3 regions of the Fodinicurvata sediminis DSM 21159 genome follow, and region 3 is predicted to be linked to each of the others. Evidence: riboswitches for the same ligand, from Rfam matches in the RefSeq annotation. Region 3 holds a riboswitch; each other region holds the start of a gene.
The links. A riboswitch is a leader RNA that binds a small molecule or an ion and turns the genes downstream of it on or off. The one in region 3 is predicted to bind cobalamin.
Positions count from the first base shown of each region.

Region 1: it holds a riboswitch for cobalamin, as region 3 does, so the genes downstream of both, G502_RS21710 (copper chaperone PCu(A)C) here and G502_RS0115930 (HupE/UreJ family protein) in region 3, are expected to answer to the same signal.
Region 2: it holds a riboswitch for cobalamin, as region 3 does, so the genes downstream of both, cobU (bifunctional adenosylcobinamide kinase/adenosylcobinamide-phosphate guanylyltransferase) here and G502_RS0115930 (HupE/UreJ family protein) in region 3, are expected to answer to the same signal.

Region 1 is NZ_ATVH01000020.1:338-8,129, forward strand. Features, by position in the region: gene G502_RS20970 (restriction endonuclease) at 33-542, shown strand; tRNA gene G502_RS0117020 (tRNA-Ser) at 786-876, opposite strand; cobalamin riboswitch at 1,051-1,268, shown strand; gene G502_RS21710 (copper chaperone PCu(A)C) at 1,396-1,881, shown strand; gene G502_RS20980 (GntR family transcriptional regulator) at 2,016-2,645, shown strand; gene G502_RS20985 (biotin transporter BioY) at 2,784-3,359, shown strand; gene bioB (biotin synthase BioB) at 3,374-4,384, shown strand; gene G502_RS0117045 (glycerophosphodiester phosphodiesterase family protein) at 4,569-5,300, shown strand; gene G502_RS0117050 (sn-glycerol-3-phosphate import ATP-binding protein UgpC) at 5,305-6,408, opposite strand; gene ugpE (sn-glycerol-3-phosphate ABC transporter permease UgpE) at 6,420-7,268, opposite strand; gene ugpA (sn-glycerol-3-phosphate ABC transporter permease UgpA) at 7,268-7,792, opposite strand, start outside.
Region 2 is NZ_ATVH01000014.1:125,562-133,353, forward strand. Features, by position in the region: gene cobN (cobaltochelatase subunit CobN) at 1-3,515, opposite strand, end outside; gene cobW (cobalamin biosynthesis protein CobW) at 3,540-4,589, opposite strand; gene cobU (bifunctional adenosylcobinamide kinase/adenosylcobinamide-phosphate guanylyltransferase) at 4,596-5,147, opposite strand; cobalamin riboswitch at 5,248-5,472, opposite strand; gene G502_RS0108445 (hypothetical protein) at 5,472-5,924, opposite strand; gene G502_RS0108450 (ABC transporter ATP-binding protein) at 5,991-6,761, opposite strand; gene G502_RS0108455 (helix-turn-helix domain-containing protein) at 7,184-7,537, shown strand; gene G502_RS0108460 (I78 family peptidase inhibitor) at 7,570-7,792, opposite strand, start outside.
Region 3 is NZ_ATVH01000018.1:156,911-164,702, forward strand. Features, by position in the region: gene rpoN (RNA polymerase factor sigma-54) at 1-1,506, shown strand, start outside; gene hpf (ribosome hibernation-promoting factor, HPF/YfiA family) at 1,679-2,287, shown strand; gene ptsN (PTS IIA-like nitrogen regulatory protein PtsN) at 2,305-2,769, shown strand; gene G502_RS0115920 (DUF1150 family protein) at 2,844-3,056, opposite strand; gene G502_RS20770 (Hsp20 family protein) at 3,128-3,589, opposite strand; cobalamin riboswitch at 3,818-3,984, shown strand; gene G502_RS0115930 (HupE/UreJ family protein) at 4,064-4,681, shown strand; gene G502_RS0115935 (sirohydrochlorin chelatase) at 4,732-5,781, shown strand; gene G502_RS0115940 (precorrin-8X methylmutase) at 5,784-6,419, shown strand; gene G502_RS0115945 (bifunctional cobalt-precorrin-7 (C(5))-methyltransferase/cobalt-precorrin-6B (C(15))-methyltransferase) at 6,416-7,633, shown strand; gene cobI (precorrin-2 C(20)-methyltransferase) at 7,633-7,792, shown strand, end outside.

The DNA of each region.
Region 1 (7,792 bases), on a different contig from region 3:
AAGTGGAGCCTCCATCTGCGACGCCTGAGGAGGTGGTTGAAGCCGCATACAAAGCTGTCCACGCTGCACTTCGCGCAGACCTGCTGGATCGCATCCTTCAAAACAGCCCGAGCTTCTTCGAACAGGTCATCGTCGAACTTCTGGTGGCAATGGGCTACGGGGGCTCCCATCGCAATGCGTCAGAGCAGCTTGGCAAATCGGGCGACGGGGGCGTTGACGGGGTGATCAACGAGGATGTTCTCGGTCTCGATCGCGTCTACGTCCAAGCGAAACGATACGCCCCGGGAAGCGCGGTCGGGCGACCCGAGATCCAGGCATTCACCGGAAGTCTGGTCGGCCTCGGCGCGTCAAAGGGCGTTTTCGTGACGACCTCGACGTTCTCCGCCCAGGCCGTCGAGTTCGCATCACGCATTCCGCAGCGTGTGATCCTGATTGACGGACGCCGCCTGACGGAGCTGATGGTCGAACACGGTGTCGGGGTGCGTTCCAGCCGCGTGCTGGAGTTCAAGCGACTGGACGAGGATTTCTTCTCGGAAGACTGACGCCCGGCAAAGGGGATATCAATTCGGGTGGTAGGTCAGCGGCCGTTTCTGATTTGATTTCTTATACTTAGGGTTCCGTACTGGCGCCGGTTCAGTCCAGAGGTCGAGAGAAAAACGGCGGAGAGAGACCGCTCGGAGCCGAGTGTGCCGGCGTCGCAGTCCAGAGCTTCGCACCCGAACCGCGCGGTTCCTTGGCGTTTCAGCGCCGCGTCCGCGTGCGGAGAACCTTCGTCAGGGTAGAAATGGCGGAGAGGGAGGGATTCGAACCCTCGGTAGGGGGGTACCCTACAACGGTTTTCGAGACCGCCCCGTTCGACCGCTCCGGCACCTCTCCGCGTGGTCTGGCCGCCGGGCTGTGGGACAGCCTCTGTGCGACCGGGTCGAGCAGGCGCGGAACCTAGCGCAAGCGCCGGGCTCCTGCAACCCGCTCTGGCGGCCTGGCGCGCCGCTTGATTCGATGCCGCGGACGGGGGTGGGGTGAAGCTGGACAGGCCGTGCCGGTTCTGCGATCCTTTGGACCTGTCATGGTTTTCCGGAACGGCGGCATTGAAGCCACCGGTATGGAAATGAAAAGGGAACCCGGTGAAAGACCGGGGCTGCCCCCGCAACTGTGAGCGGTGCGTTGACTGTCGCTGGAGTCACTGGCTGTCGTGGATGGCCGGGAAGGCAAGACGGTCGGACCGACGAGCCGCAAGCCAGGAGACCTGCCATGACGCAGACGTATTCATCCGACTGGAACGGGGTGTGTCCGGACATGAAGGAAATCTGATGGCCGCTGCATGGCGCTTCACTTCCTGGTCCTACTCCCTTTTTCAGGTTGCCGTTCCTTGAGCAAGATTGGAGTCCAAGAGCAATGCGCATTCTGATAGTGACCGTTTTCCTGGCCCTGGCCGGGAGCCTTTCCGCCGCGCTGGCCCACCACGACGGCGAACGTTCCGCCGCCGCCAACATGGTGGTCAGCCACGCCTGGACCGTGGAGAACGCGGCCAACGCCCACGCCAATGCCGTCTACCTGACACTGGAGAACACGGGTGCCGAAGCCGACCGCCTGGTCGGCGCCGAGGTGGACTTCGCCAGGGCCAGCAGCTTTCGCGCGCCGGTCATGGACGAAGAGGGCAATTACGGCATGAAGCAGGTCCAGGCCATTGCCGTGCAAGGCGGCGATTCCATCACGCTGCAGCCCGGTGGCGCCCAGATCGTCCTGGAAGACCTGCAGGGCGAATATCGCGCCGGCGATCACTTCCACATGACCCTGACCTTCGAGAAGGCCGGCCGCGTCGAGGTGGAGGTTCTGGTCGAGGACCTGGACGAAGTGGACGGCGCCACGCCGAGCAGCTGATCGCGGCGAGTCAGATTTCACCATAGATCTGGTCACGACAGGCCCCGCCGAATGTTCCGGCGGGGCCTGTTGCTATTTCGGTGACCGCAATCTGAATCTCGACGTGTCAGACCGAATAGATTATCTACAAATCCATGGCGGATTCGGATGAAACACTTGCGGCGCGGATCGGAGCTGTTCTTGCGGAGCGGATCATTTCCGGCGAGCTGGCGCCCGGTACGAAGCTGCGACAGGACCATATCGCCGTGGAATTCAGTGCCAGCCATGTTCCGGTTCGCGAGGCCTTCCGTCGGCTGGAGTCCCAGGGTCTGGTGGTCAGCGTGCCGCGCCGCGGCGTGCGTGTGGCCGGTTTTTCGCAGGATGAAATGAAAGAGGTTGCGGAAATGCGTGCGGCCCTGGAGGTGCTGGCCTTGCAACACGCCGCACCCCACCTGACGCGTGCGCTGCTGGACGAGGCCGAGCAGGTCAGCCGGTCCGCAGACCATGCGAGCGATGTTCAGAGCTGGGAAGAGGCCAACCGGAAGTTCCATCGCCTGATCCTGACACCTTGCGGCATGCCAAGGCTGCTGCGCGCCATTGACGACCTGCATGCGGCCAGTGCACGTTTTCTTTTTGCCGGTTGGCGCGCGGAATGGGAGTTCCCGAGCGACCGGGATCATCGCGCCATACTCGATGCCCTGCGCGCCGGAGAGGTCGAGCGGGCGTGTGCCGTTCTGAAGCGGCACGTGCAATGGATCGGGCGCAAGCCGGCCGTCTCCGAATAGCGTCCTGAGCGCATACCCCCTTCCCCATCCCGTCCGATTGATTTTTGCTACAGCGACAGGTGCGTCCTTGCAATGACCATCTATTTATGGATTCATTAAACGATAGAACAGATAAATTATCTATAAAAAGGATGATCCATGAGCGCACTCGCCACTCCAGGTTCGCCATCACGGGTACACCGCCTGTCGCTTGCTGTCTTCGTCTTGATCGTTGGCCCCCTGCTCATGACGTTGTCGGCCAAGCTTCAGATACCCTTCTGGCCGGTCCCAATGACCTTGCACACCCTGGCCGTCATGGCCTTTGCCGTGGCGCTGGGACCACGCCTGGCCAGCGCTGTCTTCCTCGCCTACCTTTCTGCGGGCGCGGCCGGACTTCCTGTCTTTTCAGGTACACCGGAGCGCGGCCTTGGCCTTGCCTATATGATGGGGCCGACAGGCGGCTACCTGCTGGGGTATCTGCTGGCTTCCGGCGTAACGGGGGTCCTGGCACGCGGCCGGGGTATGCTGGGGCATTTGGGCGCCATGCTGGCCGGTTTGTCTGTCGTGTATGCAATGGGATTGGGTTGGCTGGCCTTCTATGTTCCGGCCGACTCGATCCTGGCGCTCGGCCTGACGCCCTTCCTGGCCGGTGATCTGGTCAAGGTCGCTGTCGTCGCCGTCGGGGCTCAGCTCATGTCACCCCTGGCCTGCCGCCTCTCCCGAAAATGGCTGTGAATGGGGGCGACACCATGAAACGCGAAACAAGGGAGGCCGATGGCGCGCTTCGCCATGACTGGACAAATGAGGAGATCCTGGCTCTGCATGATCTGCCGCTTCTCGAACTGATCGGCCGGGCGAACGCTGTCCATCGGCGCTATCACGACCCGAACCAGCTGCAGAAGGCGGCCCTGCTGTCCATCAAGACGGGGGGCTGTCCGGAAAACTGTGCCTACTGTCCGCAGTCGGCACACCACCGCGAGGTCGAGCTGACCCGAGAGGGGTTGCTGGAACCTGAAACCGTCCTGGCCTTGGCCAGGAATGCCAGGTCTGCCGGCGCCGAGCGCTTCTGCATGGGCGCTGCCTGGAAGAGGGTACGTGACGGGGCAGAGTTCGAGGCCGTGCTGGACATGGTCCGGGGTGTGCGCAGCCTGGGCATGGAAGCCTGTGTCACCCTGGGCATGCTGGAGCCGCATCAGGCCGCGCGGCTCGCCGCGGCCGGACTGACCGCCTATAACCACAACCTGGACACCAGTCCGGAGTATTATGAAGAGATCATCACGACGCGCACCTATCAGGAACGGCTGGATACGCTGGCCGCCGTGCGGGAAGCCGGAATAGAGCTGTGTTGCGGCGGCATCATCGGCATGGGGGAAAGCAAGGCCGATCGTGCCTCAATGCTGCGCATCCTGGCCGGTTTCAGTCCGCATCCCGAAAGCGTGCCCATCAATGCCCTGGTGCCAGTCCCCGGAACGCCTCTGGGCGCGCGGCCGCAGGTCGATCCCCTCGATCTCGTGCGCATGATGGCAACGGCCCGGCTCGTCCTGCCGAGCGCAACGTTGCGTCTGTCGGCCGGGCGCTCGAGCCTGACGCGCGAGGCGCAGGTGCTTTGCCTGCTTGCCGGCGCAAACTCCATATTCTACGGCGACACTCTGCTGACGACCCCCAATGCCGGGATCGGTGACGATGCCGAGCTGCTCGCTGCACTTTCCGGCAGGGGCGTGGCGGAAAGCACGTATCAAGAGGAGAGCGTCGCTGTGTAACCCCCGGCAATCTCCCAGTATCCTGGAGCGCCCGCGGGATGGAGAGACCGGCCCGCAATGTCCGGCCCTGAGCCCGAGGGTCGCGGCCTTGCACCCAGATCCTGTCGGGATGGCCATGGACCGGGAAGAAGGGCTGTGGTAGCTCCTTCCTCGACGGCTACAAGGCGAGGAGACACTCCGAAAGATGAAGAAACTGCCGAAGATCATCGGTCACCGGGGGGCGGCCGGGCTGGCGCCCGAGAACACGCTGGCCGGTTTCCGCAAGACGGTGGAAACCGGCGTGCGCATGATCGAGCTGGATGCCAAGCTGACCTCGGATGGGCAGGTCATCGTCTTCCATGACGAAAACCTGGAGCGCACCACGGACGGCCGGGGGGCCGTGGCCGAGACCAGCTATGACGCCATAGCGAAGCTGGACGCCGGGCGCTGGTTCGCGCCGGAGTACGAGGGCACGCGGGTGCCCCTGCTGTCGGACGTGCTGGACTATTTCCGCGAAAACGACATTGCCGTCAACGTCGAGATCAAGCCCTGTCCCGGGCGTGAGCGGGAGACGGCACTGAAGACCCTGGAGGTCCTGGCGGCGCACTGGTCCGAGGACGCCCCCCTTGTTGTGATCTCGAGCTTCAAGCGGCTCTGCCTGGACCTGGCTCAGGAACAGGCGCCGCACTGGCCGCGGGCGCTCCTGACCGATCATTTCGAGGAGGGCTGGAAAGAGGCCGTACAGGAACTGAAGGCCTACAGCGTTCACGGCAACTTCGCCGCCTTCGGCAAGACACGGGCCCTGGACGTCCAGCTGCTGGGCGCGCAGGCGGCGGCCTATACGGTCAATGACGTGGAAACCACCAAGATCCTCTTCTCGGCCGGGGTCGATTCCATCATCACCGACCGCCCGGACATGCTGGCGGCCTGGTTGTAGGCGTTCAGGCGGCCTGCTGCTCGTTCAGCAGGCTCTTGCCGCTGTCGCGGTCGAAGAGGTGCAGCTTGCGCGGCCGGAAGGCCAGGTGCACGACCTGCCCATTGTCGACTTCGGGCACGCCGGAAAGCCGAGCGATGATCGGATTCTCGATATGGGGCGCCTGGCCGTGCAACAGGGTATCGGCCCCCAGCACCTCGATCAGTTCCACGGTGAGCGGCAGGCTGGCTTCGTCCGGACTCTCCTGGGTCAGGTGCAGGTCCTCGGGACGCAGGCCGACGGTCACCGGCCGGTCGGCCTGGGCGGCCTCGGTCACCTGGGGCAGTGGAATGGAAAAGTCCTGGCCGATGACCACCGACTGCCGGTCGGAGGAAATGCGCCCCTCGACGAAGTTCATGGAGGGTGAGCCGATGAAACCGGCCACGAAGATCGAGGCCGGCCTTTCATAGATTTCCAGTGGTGTGCCCACCTGCTCGGCCACGCCGCCGTTCATCACCACCAGGCGGTCGGCCATGGTCATGGCCTCGACCTGGTCATGGGTGACATAGAGCGATGTGGTGCCCAGCCGGCGCTGGAGCTGGCGAATCTCCACACGCATCTGCACGCGCAGCTTGGCGTCGAGGTTGGACAGCGGTTCGTCGAACAGGAAGATCGAGGGCTCGCGCACAATGGCCCGGCCCATGGCCACGCGCTGGCGCTGTCCGCCCGAGAGCTGGTTGGGGCGCCGGTCCAGGTATTCACCCAACTGGAGGAGGTCGGCCGCGTCCTTGACCCGCTGTTCGATCTCCGGCTTCGGAAACTTACGGATCTTCAGCCCATAGGCCATGTTCTGGCGCACCGACATGTGCGGATAGAGGGCATAGTTCTGGAAGACGATGGCGATGTCCCGGTCCTTGGGTTCGACCCGGTTGACCATGCGCTCGTCGATGTGGATCTCGCCGCCGGAAACCTCTTCCAGTCCGGCCACCATGCGCAGCAGGGTGGATTTGCCACAGCCCGAGGGCCCGACGACCACGACGAACTCGCCGTCCTGCACCTTGAGGTCCACGCCGTGGATGACCCGAACCTCGCCGAATTCCTTGATGACATTGTCCAGCCGCAGCTCGGCCATAACGCTTGTTCCTATTTCTCGGTTTCCACCAGGCCCTTGACGAAGAGCCGCTGCATGACGAGGACCACCACCACCGGCGGGATCATGCCCAGCATGGCCGTGGTCATGATGGCGTTCCAGACCGGTACGGCATCGGAGACATTCAGCATGCGCTGGATGCCCATGACGATGGTGTAGTAGCGCTCGTCCGTGGTGACCAGCAGGGGCCAGAGGTACTGGTTCCAGCCATAGATGAAGAGGATGACGAAAAGCGCCGCGATGTTGGTGCGCGACAGCGGCAGGACCACGTCCCAGAAGAAGCGCATGGGGCTGGCCCCGTCCATGCGCGCGGCCTCCAGCAGCTCGTCCGGGATGGTCAGGAAGAACTGCCGGAACAGAAAGGTGGCGGTGGCCGAGGCAATCAGCGGCAGGGTCAGGCCCGTGTAGCTGTTCAGCAGGCCCAGGTCTGCCGCAACGCCATAGGTGGGCAGGATGCGCACCTCGACCGGCAGCATCAGGGTGATGAAGATCATCCAGAAGAAGAACATCCGGAAGGGGAAGCGGAAGTAGACGATGGCATAGGCCGACAGCAGCGAGATCACGATCTTGCCGATGGTGATGCCGAGCGCCATGACCATGGAGTTGAACATCATCAGCGCCACCGGCGGCGCGCCGGCCGTGCTGATTCCCTCGCCCAGGACCAGCTTGAGGTTCTCGAAGAACTGGTCGCCCGGCAGCAGCGGCAGGGGCGGACGCTGCAGCGCCGGCCCGGTATGGGTCGTCGCGATCACCATGATGTAGATGGGGAAGATGACGGCGGCCAGACCCAGCAGCAGGATCAGGTGCGAGGAGACCTTTACCCAGCGATTGTTCTCGACCATCAGTACTGCACCTTCTTCTCGATATAGCGGAACTGGAAGACGGTCAGCGAGATCACGATCACCATGAGGATGACCGACTGGGCTGCGGAGCTTCCCAGGTCAAGGTTGATGAAGCCGTCCTTGTAGACCTTGTAGACCAGGATCGAGGTCGAATTGGACGGCCCGCCATCGGTCACCGCATGAACGATGCCAAAGGTCTCGAAGAAGGCATAGACCACGTTCACCACCATCAGGAAGAAGGTGGTCGGCGAGAGCAGCGGAAAGAGGATGGTCCAGAAACGCTTGAAGGGCCCGGCGCCGTCGATGGCGGCCGCCTCGGTCAGCGATTTCGGGATTGCCTGCAAGCCCGCCAGGAAGAACAGGAAGTTGTAGCTGATCTGTTTCCAGGTGGCCGCGATGACGATCAGGATCATGGCGTCCGTGCCATCCAGGCGGTGATCCCAGTCATAGCCGATGGATTTCAGGAAGCTGGAGATGATCCCCAGGGTCGGGTCGAACATGAAGGCCCAGAGCGCACCGGCCAG
Region 2 (7,792 bases), on a different contig from region 3:
GCAAAGAGGTAGTCCACGGTGGCCGCCATCTCGAAGGCGCCCTTGTAGCCATGGCGCATGACCCCCGCAATCCACTTGGGATTGACCACTCGGGCCCGGACAACGCGGCCGATCTCTTCCTGCAGGGTGCGGATGACAGGCCGCTCCGGGCGCGAATGGTCGTTATGATAGACCGTGGGCGCCTTGCCCGACAGCGATTCGATGGACACGGACAGCCCACCCTCGAACTGGTAGTAGTCATCCGAGTCCAGCAGGTCGTGCTCGCGGTTGTCCTGGTTGTGCACCACGGCTTCGACGGCCCCCAGACGCTCCTCGAACAGATCGTGCTCGGCGGCCCCTTCCGCGCCCTGGCCATAGGCATAGCCGCCCCAGGCCACATAGGCACGCGCCAGGTCGTCCCCGCTGTCCCAGCCCTTCTCGTCGATCAGCGCCTGCAATCCGGCTCCATAAGCGCCGGGCTTGGAGCCGAAAACGCGATAGCCGGCCCGTTGCCGTGCCACCGCTTCCTCGATGCCCTGCCCCACCAGCGCCTCGGCATCGGCTTTCACGCGTGCGGCAAGCGGATTCTTGGCCTCGGGCTCGTCCAGTTCGGCCACGGCCCGCACGGCGGAATCGAACAGATCGATCTGGTTGGGGAAGGCATCCCGGAAGAAGCCCGAAATGCGCAGGGTCACGTCCACCCGCGGCCGGTCCAGCACCGATAGCGGCAGGATCTCGAAGCCGGTCACGCGCCGGGAGGCCGTCTCCCAGGTCGGCTGCACGCCCAGCAGGGCTAGCGCCTGGGCAATGTCATCGCCGCCGGTGCGCATGTTCGCCGTGCCCCAGGCCGACAGCGCCAGTGTCTTCGGCCAGCCGCCATGTTCCTGCCTGTGCCGCTCCAGCAGGCGCGTGGCTGATTTCCAGCCCAGTGTCCAGGCAGCCGGCGTCGGCACCACGCGGCTGTCCACGGAATAGAAGTTGCGCCCCGTGGGCAGAACATCCGGTCGCCCGCGTGTCGGCGCACCCGAAGGACCTGGCAGGACGAAGCCCCCGTCCAGCGCCTTCAGGATTCCTTTGATCTCGGCCGCCCCGCAGGCCTCGACAGCGGGTCGGATGGCCTGTTCCAGACGGTCCAGCACGTCTCGGGTCCGCGGCCAGCTCTCGGGTGCTGTCCGCACCCCTGCCACCAGCGCTCGGGCAAGACCTTCCAGGCGTTCCACCGTGTCGCCCGCAGTGCGCCAGCGCCCTTCTTCCTGCAGCACGTCGGGATACGGCCCCTGCCAGGCTGTCGCGAAGTCGCAGTCCAAGGGATCGAAGTCTAGCTCCAGATCCGCTACCAGCGCACGCAGCAGCGAGGCATCTCCGCCCTCACCTTTGCCGCGCGGGATGCGTACCAGCGCCACCAGCAGGTCCGTCAATTGATCGCCATCGGGCGACTGGCCGAATATGTGCAGCCCGTCGCGGATCTGCATCTCCTTCAGTTCGCAGAGATGATTGTCCAGCTTGGCCAGCGCCTGGTCCTCGTCGTCGTTCTCGGAAATGCCGCAGTCGCTGTCCAGACCCAGGCGGCGGGTAACGTCCAGGATATCCTGGCGCAGCACCTTGATGCGGCGCGGGTCCACACCGGCCGCCTCGTAGTACTCGTCCACCAGAAGTTCCAGGTCCTTCAAAGGCCCGTAGGTCTCAGCCCGGGTCAGCGGTGGCGTCAGGTGGTCGATGATGACCGCCTGGGCCCGGCGCTTGGCCTGTGTGCCCTCACCCGGATCGTTCACGATGAAGGGATAGATGTGCGGCATGGGCCCCAGGGCCGCCTCGGGGAAACACCCCTCGGACAGCGCCAGCGCCTTGCCCGGCAGCCATTCCAGGTTCCCGTGCTTGCCCATGTGCACCACGGCGTCAGCCTCAAGCTGCAGCCAGGCATAGAAGGCCAGGTAGGCGTGCGGCGGGACAAGGTCGGGATCGTGATAGCTGCGCTCGGGATCGATGTTGTAGCCGCGCGCCGGCTGCAGGCCCACCAGCACCTTGCCCAAACGGAAGGCCGGCAAGGCGAAGGCGCCGCAGTCCAGCTCGCCGTGCAGATAGAAGGGATCCGCCTCGGGTGGGCCCCAGCGTTCGAGCACGGCCTCCTGCAAAGCCTGGGGCAGGCTGCCGAAGAAGAACTCGTAGTCCGGCCGCGGCAAGGTCTCGCGGATCTCGCGTCCCTCCAGACCGGCATTGGTCGGCCCTTCGGCCATATAGGCGACCAGTGCATCGCCGTCGCCAGGCAGGTCCCGGACATCGTAGCCGGCCGCTGCCATGGCCTGCAGCAGGGTGATGGTCCCGGCGGGTGTGTCCAGGCCGACACCATTGCCCATGCGCCCATCCCGATTGGGATAATTGGCCAGCACCAGCGCGATGCGGCGCTCCGCCATGGGCTTGTCCCTGAGCTTCAACCAGCGGCCCGCCAGGCCCGCAACGAAAGCAACACGGTCGGCCACTGGCTCGTAGCGCACCACCGATGTCTGGGTTGCCGGATCGTAAAGCGCTTCCCCCTTGAAGGAAATCGCCCGCGTCAGCAAGCGGCCATCCACCTCGGGCAGAGCCACATTCATGGCAATGTCGCGCGCACTCAGTCCATGGCTGCCGGCTTCCCAACTTTCCCGATCGGAACCGGCGAAAACCACCTGAAGGACGGGCGCGTCGATGCTATCGAAGGGGGTTGCGCTCCGCTCGGCCGAAGGGCTGGAGACAGCAAACCCCGTGGCATTCAGGACAAGGCCAGTACCGGCTTCCTCCAGCAAGGCCTGCAGGGTACTGGCCGAGACCTCCTCCTTCAGGCTGGTGCAATAAATGGGCAGGGGGTTGATGCCCTCGGATTGCAGCTTCTCGACCAGTGCGTCCACAGGGGCCAGGTTGCCGGCCTGCAGCAGCGCACGATAGAAAACGATTGCCGCCACCGGCGCACCCTCTCTCCAGCGTTCGCGCAGCTGCGAGAGATCCGGCTGCTCCAGTCCAGGCCAATAGGGCCCCGCACGTAGCAGGGGGGCCGGCTCCCGCCAGTCGCGGTCCCGGCCCAGCAGGCTGCAGGCATAGGCCAGAAGGTTGCGTGCGTTCTCCGGACCCCCGTGAATGCAATACTGCCACAGCCGATTGCGGGCGCTTTCCTCCAGGCTGCTGCTGGACGCCAGGTCCGGATCCGGTTTGTCGTCACCGGGCAGGAAGGCCACGGGAACCCCACGCTCGCGCGCCAGGGCTTCGAGCTGCTCGACCCCATAGGACCAGTAACCGCGTCCGCCCAGCACACGCACCACCACCAGGCGCGCCTGTTCGAGGACCTGCTCCATATAGAGGTCCACGGACATGGGATGGCTGAGCTGCATCAGGTTTGCCAGACGCAGAGTCAGCTCACCCTCCCCCAGGTCCGCCCAGGCCGAGGACAGGCTGGCCAATTCGGTATCAGCGGCCGAAAGAAAGACTATGTCACCCGGTGTCTGGCCCAGGTCCACAGCTTCGCTGCCATCGGAGACACGGCCTGGCTGTGCGGCGAGAAGATGCATGCTTAGGGTCCTGCCCGTCCCGGATTAGGCCGCAGCCGGTGCGCGAGTCAGGGCTTCGCGTATGGCCGTTTCGTCCAGGCCCTTTTCACCGATGACGACCAGGCGGGTGCAACGGCGCTCACCCTCTCGCCAGTCCCGGTCATAGTAATGCTGGAAGCGCGGCCCCACGCCCTGAACAACGAGGCGCATGTCCTTTCCGGCCACAGCCGCAAAGCCCTTCACTCTCAACACGCCGAAGCGAGCCGAAAGCGGAGTCAGCAGGTCGAGCAGAACCTGGGGCGATCCGCATTCCTCCAGTTCCACCACGAAGGATTCGAAATCGTCGTGGTCGTGATCGTCATCGCCGTCATGGTGCGAGGGACGGCTGTCCAGATCGTCCTCGGCCCCGGCGCCCAGGCCCAGCAGAACGCGCGGGTCGAGTTGCCCCTGGGTCGCGGCAACGGTTGGAACGCCCGTGCGCAGATAGCCGTGCGTAATTTCCTGAACCTTGCGGTAGCCGTCTTCGTCCAGCAGGTCGCGCTTGTTGATCACGACCAGGTCGGCTGAACCGAGCTGCTCTTCGAACAGCTCCTCCAGCGGGCTTTCATGATCCAGGGCGGGATCGGCCTGGCGCTGGGCCTGCACAGCTTCGGGGGCAGTGGTGAAAATGCCTGCTTCGACGGCGGGCCCATCCACCACGGTGACGACGCCATCAACTGTTACGCGGTTGCGCACGTCCGGCCAGCCGAAAGCCTTGACCAGCGGTTTGGGCAAGGCCAGACCCGAGGTCTCGATGATGATGTGATCGGGGGGATCGGGACGATCGATCAGCTTCTGGATGGTTGGCAGGAAGTCATCGGCCACCGTGCAGCAGATGCAGCCATTGGCCAGTTCCAGCACGTCATCCTCACTGCAGCCCTCAACACCGCACCCCTTCAGGATTTCCCCGTCCACGCCCACGTCACCGAACTCGTTGATGACCAGGGCCAGGCGGCGTCCACCGGCATTCTCCAGCAAGGAACGGATAAGGGTCGTCTTCCCGGAACCGAGGAAGCCCGTGATCACGGTGGCAGGTATTTTCGCTAGGTCTTTCATAGAGTGTCACCTTCCGGGGTTTTTTAGGGTAAGCGGCAAGCCGGCGGCCAGGAAGACCACGTGGTCGGCGGCGGCAGCCAGTTGTTGATTCAGATGTCCGGCATGGTCGCGAAAGGCACGCGCCAGTGCATTTTCGGGCACGATGCCAAGGCCCACTTCGTTGGAAACCATGACCAGGGGGACGTCAAGCTGTGCCAGGCTATCGAGCAGCTTTCGAACCTGCGCATCTATATCCATCTCGGCCAGCATCAGGTTGCTGACCCACAGGGTCAGGCAATCCACCAGGATCGGCTGCTTCAACGCGGCCGCCGAAGACAGGGCCGTTTCCAGGTTGATCGGCGCCTCTTGCGTGTGCCATCGGGAATCGCGGCGCGCGCGATGCGCAGCGATACGCGCTTCCATTTCAGCATCGAAGGCCTGCGCCGTGGCCACATAGCAGCAAGTTCCGGGCTGCCCCTCGAACAGCGCCTCGGCGTAGCGGCTCTTGCCCGAACGCGCGCCGCCCAGAACCAGCGTCAAGGCGGGGAGGTGCGGGGTGGTGTGGGGCAAGGCAGCCATGCCTTCAGCTTCTCCCGTTAGGTGTTGGCGGGAGAGGCGACGCGGTACAGCAAGGCGATCAGGCTGAACTTAGACGCCACCGGTACACCCCGCCCGGTGTTCAAGAGTGGATCCCCGGGCAGGTTTCCTGGCTTACGGGTCAAAGCCCGGCGCTGTGGGCCTTCCCGATCGCCAGATCAGTGGCCTGTTTTTCCCTTGCGCCGCGCTCACCGTTTACAGTTGCGGGGGCAGCCGCGGTCTTGGCCAACCACTGGCCGCACCGCGTTCCCTTTCCCGATGATCGCAGGCGAAGCTTAGGAAGCCTGCCCAAGGGAAGTCAACGACTTACTGATAGAATTCCACGTCCGCGCGACTGACCAGGTTCAGCATGTCGTTGCAATCCTCGCGCTCACCCGACGCATCGGCACAGGGAGAGACCCCGTTCACCAGTATGCGGTCGATGCTATCGCACTGCTGCTCCGTGAAATCGAAGAACTTCACGGTCGAACGACCTGCTTCCAGGGGAGCCGCTTCAATGGCAATGCGCCGGCTGATCACCCCTTCGGCATCGAAAAGCACAAGGTCCAGCCGAAACTGATCGAAGTCGCTGTCACTGTCGTTCTCGAACAGCATGTAAGCCCGGCAGGTCTCGTCCACCTGCTCCAGCTTGTTGAGCTCCAGGGTGACACCCTGATCCTTGGGCGCGTCATCCGTTTCATCCTGAGCGACGGCCGAGACGGCCAAGCCTGCGGTCAGAACCCCCGAAAAAACTGCTGCTGCAAACCTGTTCACTGTCATCTTCTGCCTCCCGGTATAAGTCCAGATTCATCGATTTGATCGCTTGTTATCGCTCTTGATTGTCGCTCAGGCACGAACCGCCATACTGATGGGACCATCCGAACGCCCTTCCAGAAGCTGGCTCAGGCGTGGATCCGGTGCCTCCTGCGCAGCGGCGGTTGTCCCCTTCCATATAATACGGCCGTCATACAGCATGGCGAGATCATCGTAAAATTCCAAGGCCGACGGCATGTCGGTGGTGATACTGAGTACGGTCACCTTGTGTTGTTGAACGACCCGGCGGATAAGAAGATTGGTGTGCCGGGTCATGATGGGATCCAGGCCATCCGTCGGCGCATCCAGGATCAGAATATCCGGATCCATGGCGAACGCGCGCGCCAGGCCCGCTCTTTTCTGCATGCCTCCGGAAAGTTCTGCGGGATAGCGATCGCCCACCCAGGGTTTCAAGCCGAACAAACCCAGCTTTTCCTGGGCGATCTCACGCGCCTGCGTGCGCGAAACGCGTCCACGGCTAAGCAGGCGAAAGGCCACGTTCTCCCAGACGGGAAGACTGTCAAACAAGGCATTCTGCTGGAAGACGACACCGATCCTGTCGTGCAGGCGTTCGGTTTCCTCACGGGAGAGGCGGCTCAGGGACTCTCCCTCCATCAAGACCTCGCCAAAATCCGCTTCCATCAGGCCCAGCATGCATTTTACGAGAACCGATTTACCGGAAGAGGATGGGCCGATCAGGACAGTTGCCCGCTGCGCCGCAATATCCAGGTCGATATGATCCAGCACCGTCTTCTTGCCAAAGGTCTTGCGAAGCCCTTGCAAGGAAATCAGCCTCTGAGACACCTGTCGCTCCCCTGCCTGCTCATGAAACATCATCGCGCTTGCGGTCATGTCGGTCATGACCAACTGGTGCCAACCATAGAGCAAAGCTCAGGGATTGTAACCTCATGAACAGGGGAACCCATCACCTATATTGCATTTTGCAATGCAATATAGGACGTTCTTTGCAAAGGCTCCACGAAGGTGCTTGGGGTCGGTTGCTGTGCGCCCTTCTGAACAATCGCCTTAAGCGAGAGAAAAGGCGTGAAGCTGCATAGCGAGACGGGTTTACGGGAAAAAAGGAGTGCACAGGGGTTTTTGGCCCGATGGTTGCATTGTCAATCTAGACGCCGCGCGCCGCGGGCGCGTAGTATCGACAAGGCTATCAAGCAGAACGGAGGGACCGGAAGGGTCACCTTCGCATAACAGGAAAGGCTCACAGGAAGATGTATCACAAAACCGACATTCACATCGGCCATCGCCTACGCGAACGTCGCGTTGCTCTGGGGCTCAGCCAGAGCGAGCTCGCGGAAAAGCTGGGAGTCAGCTTTCAGCAGGTCCAGAAGTATGAAAGTGGCGCAAACCGCATCAGCGGCAGCCGCCTCTGGGACATCAGCAGCGCGCTCGAAACGCCGGTCAGTTACTTCTTCGAGGGCCTTGAGGACGAGGGTGTGAGCTCAAACGAGCCTCCCCTGGACCGTCAGACCCTGGAACTGGCACGTGCCGTCAGCTCCATCGAAGACGAGAACGTACGCTCTCAGATCGTGAAGCTGGTCAAGGCTTTCGCCAAAGCCAACTGACACGGGCGGTTGGTCGCTGATACGAGAACCGTTCACCCTATATAGGAGCGGCTGATACGTCCCTGTTCGTCCAGGACAAGGGTAAGACGATCCTTGCGATAGTCCTGGGTCACAGGCTGTCCCTCCTCTACGGCCCGAAGCTGCAAGCCCTCAAGCCCGGAAACGCAGGCCTCGGAAGGAGCGCCTGCGTCTTCTTCGATGGACCCTGCCGTTCCGATCGTACGCGTACAACCGGCCAGGAAAACGCCGCCCAGG
Region 3 (7,792 bases):
ATGACGCCGCAATTGCAGCAGGCGATCAAACTGCTGCAATTCTCCAGCCAGGAGTTGGCTGAGTTCGTCGAGCGCGAACTTGAGCAGAATCCCTTGCTGGAGCGTCGGGAAGGTGATGAGGACCAGGCATCTGTCGGGGGCATCGATGCGCCCGCCAGGGGGGCTGTTGCCGGTCGTGAAGAGGCGGCCGATGCAGGGGACTCCGCTTCCGAAAATGAAGCTGACAGCTTTGACCACTCGCTGTCGGACGAATTGTCTTCTGCTGGCGATGGACCATTGGATGCAGTCTACGAGTATGACGACAACAGCCCTTCGGACGATTGGGAAGCAGCCGACAACTGGTCGCACTCCACGGCAGGTTCGAACAGCGGTGGAGGGTTCGAGGACGAGGGCCGCGGATTGGACGAAAGCCTGGCTGCGGAACGCTCTTTTCGAGAAACTCTGCTCGACCAGGTTCATCTGACTCTTGCCGCGCCCGAGGATCAGCTGATTGCCTCCTTTCTTGTTGATGGTCTGGATGATGCCGGATATCTGCAGGTCGATTTGAACGAGGCGACTGAACAGTTGGGCTGCAGTCGGGAGAAGCTGGAAGCCGTCTTGCTGATTCTTCAGGGATTCGAGCCGGCTGGACTCTTTGCTCGTGACCTCAAGGAATGCCTGAAACTGCAGCTGCTTGACCAGGATCGCTTTGATCCGGCCATGGAGGCACTTCTCGATAACCTGGAGCTTCTGGCCGGTCACGATTACCGGAAACTGCAACAACTTTGTGGCGTGGACGAAGAAGATTTTTCCGAGATGCTGGCAGAGTTGCGCCGCCTGAATCCGAAGCCGGCCTTGCTACACAATACCAGGCCGGCTGAACCGGTGGTCCCCGATATCCTGATGCGCCTGCGACCCGATGGAAGCTGGCATTTGGAGCTTAATCCCGAGACGTTGCCGCGCGTACTCGTCAATCGAGCCGATTACAACAGGATCGTCACACGGTGTCGGGATCGTCAGGAGAAGGATTTCGTGAATGAACAGTTTCAGGCAGCGAACTGGCTTGTCCGTTCCCTTCATCAACGTGCGAACACGATTCTGCGGGTAAGTGAGGAGATTGTAAGACAGCAGGACGGATTTTTCCGCAAGGGAATATCGCATCTGAAGCCTCTGGTGTTGAGAACCGTCGCGGAAGCCGTCGAAATGCATGAATCGACGATCAGCCGTGTCACCAGTAATAAGTACATTGCCACGCCGCGTGGCATATTCGAGCTGCGGTACTTCTTCACGACCTCGATATCTGGAACCGCTGGAAGTGAGCATTCTTCCGAGGCTGTGCGTCACAGGATACGCTCGTTGATCTATGCGGAATCACCCAAGGCAATCCTCAGTGATGATGCAATCGTTGCCGCCCTGCGCGGTGAGAACATTGATATAGCCCGAAGAACAGTTGCCAAGTATCGGGAATCCATGAATATTCCGTCCTCTGTTCAGCGCAGGAAAGAAAAGGCTAGAAGCCATCGATAGGCGTGCATAACCTTCTATCTTGCAGTAAGGGGGGGGCTTCCGATATAGTCAGGGAAGGGCCTGTGAAGGGTGGTTTGGTTGCTATTGACTTACCGGCAGGCCACACATATGGTCCGCGCGCTCTCGAGCTGGGCCGTAAATGACACTCGAGCTCACTACTGGGGAACATCTCATGCAGTTGTCGGTTAAAGGTCGGCACATCGATACCGGTGAAGCCTTCCGCCAGCATGCCCAAGATCAATTGAGCACGATCCTGGACAAGTACTTTGGTGATGCCATTGAGGCGAATGTCACCTTGTCAAAGGAATCGCATCTATTCCGTGCCCATGTATCGGCTCACATAGGGCGAGGCATGCTGTTGCAGGCTTCTGGCGAGGCCAATGAGGTCTATCCCGCCTTCGACATGGCGGCAGATCGTCTGGCCAAGCGGCTTCGCCGCTACAAGAGGCGCCTGCGTGATCATAACAACGGCCGGGCCTCTGCTCAGGACGTTCTACCGGCTCAGCAGTATATCCTGGCTCCGGAGCCGGAACCGGAAGACAATGCAGAACCTGCAGGCGAAGATGCGATAGCGGGCGAAGGCGACCAGCCCATCGTGATCGCCGAAATGGAGACGGAGATTCCGGTCTTAACCGTAGGAGAAGCTGTCATGCGCATGGACTTGGCGGATATCCCGGTACTCATGTTCCGTAATCGGGGGCATGAGGGTTTGAACGTGGTCTATCGTCGTAGTGACGGTAACGTCGGATGGATTGATCCACGCGGTAACCGCGAAAGCTAGTATCAGGACAATTTGTTATGGATATCGCCGATATGCTGAACCCCGAAGGGGTTCTTCCAGCATTGCGTGTGACGAGCAAGAAGCAGGCCCTCCAGGAGTTGGCAAGGCGTGCGGCTGACGTCACCGGACAGCCGGAAAGAGCGATCTTCGAGGTACTGGTTGAGCGCGAGCGCCTTGGCACGACAGGTGTCGGCTATGGCATTGCGATTCCCCACGGGAAGCTGTCAGAATTGGACCGTCTACATTGCCTGTTTGCGCGGCTGGAAACACCTGTGGAATTCGATTCCATTGATGAACAGCCCGTGGACCTGATTTGCGTCCTGTTGGCCCCCGAGAAGGCGGGGGCAGATCATCTGAAAGCCCTGGCGCGTGTTTCCCGTCTACTGCGTGACAAGACGATCTGCGACAAGCTGCGCGGCACAGACAGTCGTGACGGTCTCTATGCGATTTTAACGGAATCAGCTGCCAGTCACGCAGCCTGAAGACGGAACTGCTATTTCGCTTACCAGGGGAATGTCCACAGGCTGGGCATTCCCCTGTATCGTTAGGTGGGGCCTTAATGGACGGTCATGGGCTCCATGCCGTTTTGGCGGACGGCAGCACAGGCAACATCGAAATCTGCCATGACTGCGATCTTGGTGCCGTCAGCGGCGAAGATACCAACAGCATCCTGGAAGGGACGTACATAGGCCACGTCATCCACGCCGAACGACAGGAAATCGTCCTGTGTCAGCTGCTTCAGGTCACTGTGGGGCGTATTCTGCATCATAAACATACCTTTCCCTAAGCGGCAGCCCACGCTAATGAGGCGCAGGCTCCTTGATGTCTTCCCACCTACTGTCAGGCGGATTTCTGATCAATGGTCCTGGAGTCCGAACCGTCGGCTGTCTGTTTGCGCTCAATCTTGATGGTTCGAACAACTTCGTCATCTGTCTGGCGTTTCAGCTCGATGTGAAGCAAACCGTTATCCAGGCGTGCTCCCTCGACTTCCATTCCATCGGCCAACATGAAGCTGCGCTGAAACTGGCGCGCGGCAATGCCTCTGTGCAGGAAGGTGCGCTCGCTGTCATCTTCAGCCTGGCGACCGCGGATGGTCAACTGGTTCTTCTCCAACCTGACCTCCAAGTCATCTTCAGAGAATCCAGCGACGGCCAGTGTAATTCTCAGATGGCGCTCGTCCACTTGCTCCACATTGTATGGAGGATAACCGTCGCCACTGGTTTTGTGCATACGGTCTATGGCGCGTTCCAGTTGGTCAAACCCAAGCAGGAGCGGTGAATTCAGGTAGGAAGATTGGCTCATAGGTGCAGCTGCCTCCTCTTCTTGAGCAAGGTTGCTGGTTGTATGGTTCGATAGCGTCCGATTATCGGCACGCCACGAAAAGACCCATTATGGCGCCTTTGTAGAAAGAAATGGTGAATCATTGGGCACCTTCAAGTGGGATGCCGCTGCTTTTATGCCCCTGCACGATTACATATACGACATATAGTGCCGCGACTGTGCTTGACCCTTGCTTATAGGCTTTCTACCGTAAGGCCAACATTGGACGGTTCCTCGATAGGGGATGAAAGGCAATCCGGTGCGGCCGACCCAAGTCGGGGGCCAAGTCCGGAACTGTTCCAGCACCTGTAAGCGCCTGTCCGCAATCGCGTAGACATCGCGCAAGTCAGTCAGCCTGCCGCCAAAAGATGATTTTCCTGACCTTCCGGACTGTGCCCGGAAGGTTCTGAGCTATTGAACAGTCATTCAGGCCGGCCGGCCTGCAACACGGGGGACATGATGAACCACACAACCATTCTCAGATTCACACGCTTTGCAGCCGCTTTTCTGCCAGCAGCTCTTCTCGCCTCGGCGGCTGCGGCACACCCGGGCCATGAGACGCATGCAGGTGCGACCTTCCTGGGCGGTCTTGCTCATCCCGTGACGGGTCTTGACCACCTTCTGGCCATGGTAGCGGTCGGTGTCTGGGCCTACGCACTGGGTGGCCGCGCGCTTTGGGTTGTACCGAGCATCTTCGTGATGGCGATGGCCGTGGCCGGCGCTGCCGGTCTTGCCGGTTGGCAGTTCGCCCTGGCTGAAAGCGGTATTGCGCTATCGGTACTGGTCCTCGGTGTCCTGATTGCGGCGACAGTGCGCGTGCGTTGGGAAATCGGAGCCGCCATGGTGGGCCTCTTTGCTGTTTTCCATGGCTATGCACATGGTGTGGAAATGCCCGCCAGTGGCTCGCCAATCGCCTATGTTACCGGCTTTCTGATGGCGACAGCACTCCTTCATGCGGCAGGCGTTGGACTTGGTGTTCTGGCGGGTCGGCTGGCCTATACGCCAGCTGTGCGTGTGGCAGGAGGTGCCATGGCCGTGGCTGGGGCCTGGATGCTTGGCGGCGGGTATATTTGAGCGTACGCAATACATGAGCCCGACACGATAAAGAAGGCAGGAGAGTAAGTATGGCCGAGCGCCTGGGATTAATGGTTTGTGGTCACGGGAGTCGTGATGAGCATGCCGTGGCGGAGTTTGCCAGCTTGGCGGAGCACATGCGCCAGCGCTTTACCGATTGGCCTGTTGACTATGGCTATCTGGAGTTTGCGCGTCCCGTGATCCGTGATGGGCTGGACAAGCTGCGCGAACAGCAGGTGAATCGCATCCTGGCCGTGCCTGGCATGTTGTTTGCGGCTGGCCATGCCAAGAACGACATACCCTCGGTGCTCAACACCTACCAGGCGCAGCATCCTGGCCTCGAGATCAACTATGGTCGCGAACTGGGTATAGATCTGAAGATGCTGCAAGCCGCCGGCGACCGAATCCAGGAAGCCCTGGATGGTGTGAACGAGACGGTTCCTCGTCATGATACGCTTCTGGTCGTTGTCGGACGCGGCGCATCGGATCCGGATGCCAATTCCAACGTCGCAAAGGTCACCCGCATGTTGTGGGAAGGCCTGGGCTTCGGCTGGGCAGAGACCTGTTACTCCGGGGTTACCTTCCCGCTGGTGGAGCCGGGCCTCGAGCACGCAGCCCGCCTTGGCTTCAAGCGTATCGTGGTCTTTCCCTATTTCCTTTTCACGGGCGTGCTGGTCAGGCGAATCTATGAGCATACCGACCGTGTTGCGGCGCGACATCCGGACATCGAGTTCATAAAGGCGCCTTACCTGAATGATCATCCCCGCGTGCTGGATACCATGGCTGCACGTGTCGAGGAGATCCTGGAAGGCACGAACAACATGAACTGCCAGATGTGCAAATACCGTGAACAGGTGCTGGGATTCGAAGCGGAAGTCGGGCTGCCCCAGGAGAGCCACCATCACCATGTCGAGGGCATCGGCTCCGGGCAGGAGGAACATGCCCATGGCCATTCCCATGGGTCACACTCTCACGGGCACGAACATGGGCATGATCACAGCCATAGCCACAGCCACCATCACCCCTATCCGCATGCAGATCATCCTCTTGGGCCGCGCACCCTGAAGGAAAATGCGGGAGGCGGTCAGCAGGGTGGATGAACATGCCGCAGAGAGATTACCTGCGTGATCCGGCGGCCATCTACCAGAAGTCTTTCGAGACGGTTCGGCAGGAAGCTGTGCTCGCGCATCTTCCGACGAGCGTCCACGGCCTCGTCGTGCGGATGATCCATGCCTGTGGGATGGTGGACATAGCAGAGGATATCCGTGTCGAGGGAAATGCGGCTGCTGCCGGTGCCAGCGCACTGCGTTCGGGAAAGCCGGTCCTGGTGGATTGCGAGATGCTGGCACACGGCATCATTGGCTCCAGGCTGCCTGCTGGCAACAAGGTTGTGTGCAGCCTGAATGACCCATCCGTTCCGACCTTGGCAGGTCAGCAGCAAACAACGCGTTCGGCGGCAGCTGTCGAGCTTTGGGGATCGCAGCTGGATGGGGCAGTCGTTGCCATTGGGAATGCACCGACAGCTCTGTTTCGTCTGATTGAATTGCTGGAGGAGGGAGCGCCCCAACCGGCCGCGATTATTGCTGCCCCCGTTGGTTTTGTCGGGGCGGTCGAGTCCAAGCAGGCGCTTGTTGATGCATCACTGGGCATACCCTTTGTAACCTTGTTGGGGCGTCGCGGGGGCAGCGCAATTACAGCCGCAGGCGTGAATGCATTGGCAGGGGAATGGACGCAATGACTCGCTGGCTTTCCATCGTGGGCATTGGTGAGGATGGCCTTTCGGGCCTGGGAGAGCAGGCAAGGCACCTGATCGATCAAGCCGAAGTCTTGATAGGGGGGGAGCGGCATCTGTCCATGCTGCCTGAAGATGGCCGTGAGCGTTTGACCTGGCCCTCACCTCTCAGCCGTTTGGTGGCGGAGATCGAGGCTCGGCGCGGCCAGTCCGTGTGCGTTGTGGCGACAGGCGATCCCTTCTGCTTCGGCATCGGGACGACCCTGGCGCGACGCATCCCCATGATGGAGATGCAGGTGGTTCCGGCGCCATCTGCCTTCTCGCTTGCCTGTGCACAGCTGGGTTGGTCCTTGCCCGAAGTGAGTCTTCTCACACTTCATGGCCGGCCCACCAGCCTCCTCATTCCGGCACTTCAGCCAGATGCCCGCCTCATGGTTCTAAGCGACAGCCGCAGGACTCCTGCCGAAGTTGCGTCTCTGTTGTGTGAGAAGGGGTTTGGGGCGAGTGAGCTGCATGTCCTGGAGCATTTGGGCGGGCCCAGGCAGCGTGTTCTGCACCTGCGCGCCGACCAGGAGGATTTCCCTGAGTTCGCCGATTTTAATACCATTGCAGTGGTCTGTCGGGCCGGCACTGAAACTGAAATCCTGCCCAGGGTTCCGGGGTTGCCCGATACTGCCTTCCATCACGATGGCCAGCTGACAAAGCGGGAGGTTCGTGCGGTTACGCTGTCGGCTCTCATGCCGGGGCCAGATCAGGTTCTTTGGGATGTTGGAGCCGGGTCCGGTTCGGTGGCTGTCGAGTGGATGCGAACAACTCCCACCACGCGCGCCGTGGCCATCGAGCGCCAGGCTGCGCGTTGCGAGATGATAGCCAGCAATGCAGCACGACTGGGTGTCCCTTACCTGAAGCTGGTTCCAGGAGAGGCGCCATCCTGCCTGTCGGATTTGCCAGCGCCAGACGCCATTTTCATCGGTGGCGGTATCAATGGGGAAGGGCTTTTCGAGGCTTGCTGGCAGGCCTTGAAGCCAGGTGGTCGACTGGTCGCCAATGCTGTGACGCTGGAGGGAGAGGCGCGCCTGGCCGGCTTGCAGGCTGAGTACGGGGGAGAGCTGCGCCGGCTGTCCGTGTCACGTTCAGAGTCTGTTGGCCCGTTCCGGGGGTGGCGGCCCGCCATGCCGGTCACTCAGTTTGCCTTGGTCAAACCCAGAGGCGAAGCCTGATGGCCGGGAAGCTTTATGGTCTTGGTCTTGGCCCGGGGGATCCCGAACTGCTTACGCTGAAGGCGCATCGGATTCTGACAAGCAGCCCTGTCGTTGCCTATCCGGCTCTGGAGGATGGAGACAGTTTCGCCCGTTCGATCGTGGCGGCGTATCTGTCCG